One region of the Leisingera sp. ANG-M6 genome, then DNA from elsewhere that is predicted to be linked to it. Evidence: riboswitches for the same ligand, from Rfam matches in the RefSeq annotation. Region 1 holds a riboswitch; each other region holds the start of a gene.
What was found. Region 1 has a riboswitch for cobalamin ahead of RA24_RS12260 (DUF4198 domain-containing protein). Riboswitches for the same ligand answer to the same signal wherever they lie in the genome.
Positions count from the first base shown of each region.

Region 2: linked by a shared signal. The riboswitch ahead of RA24_RS00990 (hypothetical protein) and the one ahead of RA24_RS12260 (DUF4198 domain-containing protein) in region 1 are both predicted to bind cobalamin.
Region 3: linked by a shared signal. The riboswitch ahead of RA24_RS10955 (aromatic ring-hydroxylating oxygenase subunit alpha) and the one ahead of RA24_RS12260 (DUF4198 domain-containing protein) in region 1 are both predicted to bind cobalamin.

Region 1 is NZ_JWLG01000014.1:40,784-43,030, forward strand. It holds gene cbiM (cobalt transporter CbiM) at 1-395, opposite strand, end outside; gene RA24_RS12260 (DUF4198 domain-containing protein) at 406-1,191, opposite strand; cobalamin riboswitch at 1,335-1,549, opposite strand; cobalamin riboswitch at 1,828-2,036, shown strand; gene RA24_RS12265 (TonB-dependent receptor plug domain-containing protein) at 2,197-2,247, shown strand, end outside.
Region 2 is NZ_JWLG01000002.1:98,446-100,692, reverse strand. It holds gene RA24_RS00995 (TetR/AcrR family transcriptional regulator) at 1-489, shown strand, start outside; cobalamin riboswitch at 508-730, shown strand; gene RA24_RS00990 (hypothetical protein) at 839-1,243, shown strand; gene RA24_RS00985 (protein-tyrosine phosphatase family protein) at 1,299-1,814, opposite strand; gene RA24_RS00980 (DNA polymerase III subunit gamma/tau) at 2,052-2,247, shown strand, end outside.
Region 3 is NZ_JWLG01000013.1:219,179-221,425, forward strand. It holds gene RA24_RS10950 (dihydrofolate reductase family protein) at 1-452, opposite strand, end outside; cobalamin riboswitch at 709-907, shown strand; gene RA24_RS10955 (aromatic ring-hydroxylating oxygenase subunit alpha) at 1,015-2,247, shown strand, end outside.

The sequences.
Region 1 (2,247 bases):
ATAGCCCCCTGCAGCGGCGAGCCGCGCGCCACCAGCGGCCGGAACATCAGGCCGACCAGAACAGCGGGCAGGGCAATATTCACGGCGTTCACGCCCAACACGGTCAGCCCGCCGAAGCCGAAGAAGACCGCCTGCAGGAGAAGCCCGACAAACAAAGCCGGGAACGCGGCCCAGCCCAGCACCAGCCCGGCAAGGCCATTTAGGATCAGGTGAACCGAACTGGGCCCGATCGGGACATGGATCAGGGAGGCCACAAAGAAACTGGCCGACAGAACACCCGCCGCGGGAATCCGCTCCAGCGGCAGGTTGCGCAGACCCATGGCAATACCGCCGACGGCGGCAACCGCGCCGCCGATCACAACCGGGTTCGACAGTGCGCCGTCTACGATATGCATCGGTCTACTTTCACTTCAGCTCTTCTGCGTGGATCCACAGAACAGCATCCTGGCTGAGTTCCTTGCCGTCGTGCTCGGTCGCCGGACCGGACCCGAGTGCCGCAAAGCCCCAGTAGCCTGCTTTCGGAATGCCAAAGGAAAAAACGCCGTTCTGGTCGGCGATGGCAACAATTGCGCCGCCCGGCATCTCACCCACGGTGGGATCAGTGGTTGAGAATTTTTCCAGATCCGGCTCCGACGCCATGAACTCGACTTCGATCTCGGCACCCGGAACCGGCTTGCCGTCCGCCAGAACCTGACCGGAAAAGGTGGAGCCTACGATGACGTTATAGGGCTTGTTCAGCGGCAGGATCTCGGTCGCCAGGCCAGCCGGCTGGTCCCAGTCTGTGGGCAGCGTGTTGCGGTTCAGCACGACCTTGGAGATCTGCTGGATATAGATGTCTTCACTTTCCTCGTAGTAAGGCGAAGGGACCGTCACCACGACATAGTCGCCGGACCGCTTGACCGGGACCGAGGCCTTGTAAGCCGAAGCTTCGTTTTCAGCCCCTTTGAAGGTGGCGGGTTCCAGGCGGTCCGACAGGTCGGTCTTTTCACCTTTGTGGATCATGAAAAACTCTTCCGGCTTGCCCATGTCCATCGCATGGCCGTTGGCCATCGGGTGCCAGAACACCAGGCCCATCGGCACGTCGCCGGGCTTTTCGATCAGCGCTTGTTCAGTGTAGTTCAGCTGGAAATGCGCCGAAGCGGTAACCGGCAGGGAAACGGCCAGAGCAGCGGCCAGGTAGTTCAGTTTCATTTCGTCCTCATTCGACGATACAGGCGCACCTGCAATCAGGAATGAACAACGGGGAGTAGCGGCACGGAAACGCCTGAACGGCACACGCGCCAGACGCGCACCCCGGCGTCCGGTGGAAAAGGGCAGTAACCCCGCAAGCGGAGCCTCAGTCCCCGTGTCCGGCAGGTCTCCTGACTCGCGGGTCCTGGCTCGGCTGGCCTTCCCGGGGATGTTCCCAGTGGCGTATTCAGCGTCACTCACCGCTCACAGTTGCGGGGGCAGTCACGGATTTGGTCCCTTTTGGGTACGCCGCACCGTGTTCCCTATTTCTTCCGCTGCGCATTGAAACACTCGCGGAACCGGTCACCTTGGCTGAATGGCAAACCGGAATTTCTGAGTCAAGAGAATCATGTTCTGTTCACTTGGCCGTCCGGTGCCGATGGTTTTTCTCCTGCAGTGCTGCAGGGATCAATAGGCAGGCATGTTCCTATCAGAGGAACGGGGAAACACCGCTGCCTTTCGAAGTTTTTTGTATGCGTAATCAATCATCGTCACTTGAAAAATTGGAAAGGCAAATTCGGCGATATGGATGCCAGCCCAAGGCCATTTCTACTCAGGTTGCGAATTCTCCCGCTTGACAGAATAAGTTCAGTTTGCCTAAGTCCCGACCATTCTGGTCCGGCTGGGAGACCACCCGGTTAAAAGGGAACACGGTGAGGTGTAGCCAACAGGCGCCGAATCCGTGACTGCCCCCGCAACTGTGAGCGGAGAGCAATGCTGCGGTATGCCACTGCCCCAAGGGGCGGGAAGGCGCAGCAAAGCCTCGACCCGCAAGTCAGGAGACCTGCCAGGATGATCACCCTATCGCGGTGCGGGGCGCGCCGAAGATAACGGACCTTCCGTAGTGGTGGCAGTTTTCACCGTCTGCGGGGGCATTGCCTTCCAAAGACCAAAATTATGAACATGCTGCCCGGTATGGGCAGCCGCTTGGCCTGTGCTTGCTGCGTGGGCCGGGAGGAATGGAATATGCGCAAGGCAAGCCTGTCCCTGGCCGCCGCCCTGGCCGCCGCCCCTGTA
Region 2 (2,247 bases), on a different contig from region 1:
GCGGCGGAGGCGCCGAAGGGCTCGCTCTACCACCATTTCCCGAACGGCAAATCCGATCTGGCCCTAGCTGCGGCGGACTGGGCGTCGGAGCAGATGCTGGTGCTGATCGACGCATCTTTCACTCCTGCCCCGACGTTTCAGGAAGGCGCCAAGACGGTCTGCTACAAACTGGCGAAACTCTTTGACAAACAGGGAAAATGGAGCGGCTGCCCGGTGTCCGCCACCCTGTTCGAGGGGCCGGAAAACGAGGCCTTCCACCAGCACGCCGCCAAACTGTTTGAGGGCTGGATCATTGAAACTTCGACCCACGCCCAGCGCCTCGGCCTGGCCGAGGCAGAGGCCCGCGCGGCTGCTGAGAATTTCTATATCCTGCTGCAGGGCGGCTGGCAACTGGCCCGGGTGCGGCGCGATTCGGATGTGATCCGGGGGCTGCACCTGCAGATGCACAGGCCCCTCCCCGCCCATGTGCAGCCGCAGAAAAACGATTGACGACTCGAGGCGGAAGCCGCTACCGCTTGTGGCGATGGTTCCCGCGCCACAGAATCTTGTGTCCGGGATGAAAAGGGAACACGGTGCGGCCCGCCTTCCGGCGACGCCAATTCCGCGACTGCCCCCGCAACTGTAAGCGGCGAGCGACCCCGATAGAGCCACTGGCCCTCTAAGAGGCCGGGAAGGATCGGGAAAGCTGCGACCCGCAAGTCAGGAGACCTGCCATCGAATGTGAAACTCGAACCCGGGCGGGGTGTCCGGACAGGGTCTGATGGCACCGCGGGCTTTCCGCTTTTTCATCCGGTCTCTTGTCCCCAAAACCCCCGCACCACGCGCGGAGGGCGCAAACATGATGTGGACGGACAAGACGCATTTCTATGCGGCAACGGATTGCAAATACCTGGGGCGGCCCTGCCCCGCAGCGGAGCGGATGATCGCCAAACTGGCCGAGGCGATGACCAAGGCCAAGCCGCTGACCCAGGAAGATTTCGAAATCACCGGCACCAGCGCGCTGGACGGATGCCCGCGCAACTGCCCGGCGCAGTTCGTGGCCAGCCATGACCGGATCCGGCTGTTCTGCGGTGTCGGAGAAGAGGCCCCGCGCGAGGGGCTGGACCGGTTTGCCGATGCGATCCTCAGCCGCGACGGCACCGGTTTTGCAGCGTCAAAACTGGACGCCCGCCCCTGCGCGCTGATGGAGGCGCTGCCGAAAACGGCAAAGGCGCATCAGGCAGAGCAGATGCTGGCGCTTTAGGCCAGCAGTCAGGGCACAGGAAAAAAGGTTCGGCAGGCCGCACTGGGCTGCCGCCTTATTGCGGCCGGAACCCCGCGGAACGACCGGCGTAGGCCCATTCCATCTGAGCCTGCGTCTCCACCGCGCAGGGGCGCACGGCCCGCAGCCGGGCCAGCGCCTGCGCAGGATCCTCGCCGCATTCGATCATCAGCCGCAGCACCGCCATGCCGGAGCGGCCGCAGCCGCCTTTGCAATGCACCAGCACCCGGCCGCCGCCCTCCAGCGCCATCCGCGCCGAGGCGCTGGCCTTGGGCCATTTCGCTGCAACCTGCCGGGATGGCACGTCAAAGTCCGGCACCGGCAGATGGATCCAGCGGCTGGCCATGCTCTGGATGTCGCAGCCCAGCCGGTGGCTGCCCGCTGCCGCGTGCTCCTCAGCCGTGGTCATGGAGATCACGAGCCCGGGTTTCCAGGCATTGATCCGGCCCATGTCGCCAGGGTAGTCGCCGCCCTTGCCAGGCAAGGGGCACAGCGCCAGCATCCCGCCCGCGACGGGCACCTCGTATATGGAAATGTTCACAGGCACAGGCATCTCCTGCGCCGCAGTCCCAGAGACTTCGTCAGATCGCATGCCGCCTCCTCGCGTTGCGTTCCAATTCCCACTCCCGCCCAGGGTCTTGCAAGGGGATTCTAACCGCCAAACCCGCCAAATCCAAAACCTTTTCTTGGCCGCACGCTGCCTGCCCTTCTGCGGTGGACGAACCGGCTGCGCTTGAATACCCTGCGCGGAACGCGGGACACCCCCACACCGAATCCGGCACGAGACATCATGAACGATACCCCCACTGGCAGCACCCCCTCCAAGTACCAGGTCCTGGCCCGCAAATACCGGCCCGAGACCTTTGCCGATCTGGTGGGCCAGGACGCCATGGTGCGGACGCTGAAAAACGCCTTTGCCGCCGACCGGATTGCCCAGGCGTTTATCATGACGGGTATCCGCGGCACCGGGAAAACCACCACCGCGC
Region 3 (2,247 bases), on a different contig from region 1:
ATGCCGCTGCCGATCAGGATCGGAACCGTTGTGATGGTCAGATCGGCGATCAGCCCCTGGCGCAGGAAGGACTGCACCATCCGGCCGCCGTCGACATAGGCGCGGGTCCAGCCTTGCTCTTGCAGCTCCTGCATAAGGTCTGCGGGTGCGGCGGTGCTGAGGCGCACCTTGTCCTTCAGCTCTTCGGGAATGTCCTGTTCACTCAGGCTGTTGCTGAGGACCACAACCGGTTTGGTGTAGGGCCATTGGCCGAACCCCAGCACGGTGCGGAATGAGCCCGTCCCCATGACCAGCCCGTCTACGCTGTCCATGAAGGCGGCAAAACCGCCATCGTCATCTTCGGCGTCGGGCTGTTTGAGCAGCCAGTCCAGCGAATGGTCCTGCCGGGCCACGAAGCCGTCGAGGCTGGTGGCGATGAAGACGTGGCCGGTGGTCATCGGATTCTCCTGCATATCATTTAACTATACGTCATATAGTTAAATGCAATTCGTGTTCCAAGGGGCCAGCGTAAGATTCGCTGCGTGCGAATCGATCTGCAGCGGCTGGCAGCGCCTAACCGCATGAAAGATAAGCGCTTGCCGCAAACGGGCTGGCGGATGCCGGTTTGAGATTCTGGACATCCCTGTCCCTGCAGGCATGGCAAACATGCATGTCTTTTTCCGGTTTTGGCGGGTCGGATTTGTCTCCGCCGGCGGCGCGGGATTCGGGCATTTTCCGCTTCAGCAAGGTGCCGCCCCTAGGGGTGGAGAATTGGGAAGCTGGTGAAATTCCGGCACTGCCCCCGCAACGGTGACCCCGGGCAAGGCATGGCAATAACCACTGAAGCAACGGCTTCGGGAAGGTGCCAGGCCCCGCCGCCGAATGGCCCCGGGACAGTCCGGAAACCAGCCTTGCCCCGAAAACGTCAACCGCGGGCGGCGGCGGGGCGGTTGCAGGCGCGTGGCCTGCAATCTCTCTATCCATGCCCGCAGCCAAGCCAACCTGCCGCGGGGATGCGGCAAAGGAGAGAAGCAGATGCTTCACGACAGCGAAATTCTGGCCAAACTGGTCGCCCGTCAGAAAAACTATTCCCTGGAGCAGGCGTTTTACACCGACCCGGGCGTGCTGGATCTGGACATGCGCCAGATCTTCTACCGCGAATGGCTGTTTGCCATTCCCGCCTGCGAGATCCCGAAGGCGGGCAACTTCGTGACCCATCAGGTCGGCGCCTACAACGTCATCATCGTGCGCGGCACCGATGGCGAGGTGCGTGCCTTCCACAACGCCTGCCGCCACCGCGGTTCTGTTGTGTGCAAGGCCAAGAAGGGCAACTCGCCCAAGCTGGTCTGCCCCTACCACCAGTGGACCTACGAGCTGGACGGCTCACTGCTGTGGGCGCGCGATATGGGGCCGGACTTCGATGCCTCCAAACACGGGCTGAAGCCGGTGCATTGCCGTGACCTGGCCGGCTTGATCTACATCTGCCTGGCGGATGAGGCGCCGGACTTCGACGCTTTTGCCGCAGTTGCGCGCCCCTATCTGGAGCCGCATGACCTGGGTAACGCTAAGGTCGCCTATGAAAGCTCGATCATCGAGAACGGCAACTGGAAGCTGGTCTGGGAGAACAACCGCGAGTGCTATCACTGCGGCGGCAACCACCCGTCACTGTGCCGGACCTTCCCGGAAGATCCGTCGGTGACCGGCGTCGAGGGCGGTGAGACCCCGCCGCATCTGCAAAAGCATTTCGACCGGATCGAAGCGGCGGGCGTGCCGGCGCAGTTCCAGATCGATGCGCGCGGCCAGTACCGGGTGGCGCGGATGCCACTGAACGAGGGCGCCGAGAGCTATACCATGGACGGCAAGGCGGCAGTGGCCAAGAAACTCGGCCGGGTGCCCTTTGCCGATGCCGGCACGCTCTTGAAGTTCCATTACCCGACCACCTGGAACCACTTCCTGCCAGATCATTCCATCGTGTTCCGGGTGACCCCGATTAGCCCGACCGAAACCGAAGTCACCACCAAGTGGCTGGTGCACAAGGACGCGGTGGAAGGTCAGGACTATGACCTGAAGCGGCTGACCGAGGTCTGGGTTGCCACCAACGACGAGGACCGCATCGTGGTAGAGGACAACCAGCGCGGCATCAACTCGCCCGCTTATGAGCCCGGTCCCTATTCGGAAGTGCAGGAGAGCGGCGTCATCCAGTTCTCCAACTGGTACGCCGACCATCTGACCCGCGCGCTGACCGGCCGCCACCTGATCGCGGCGGAG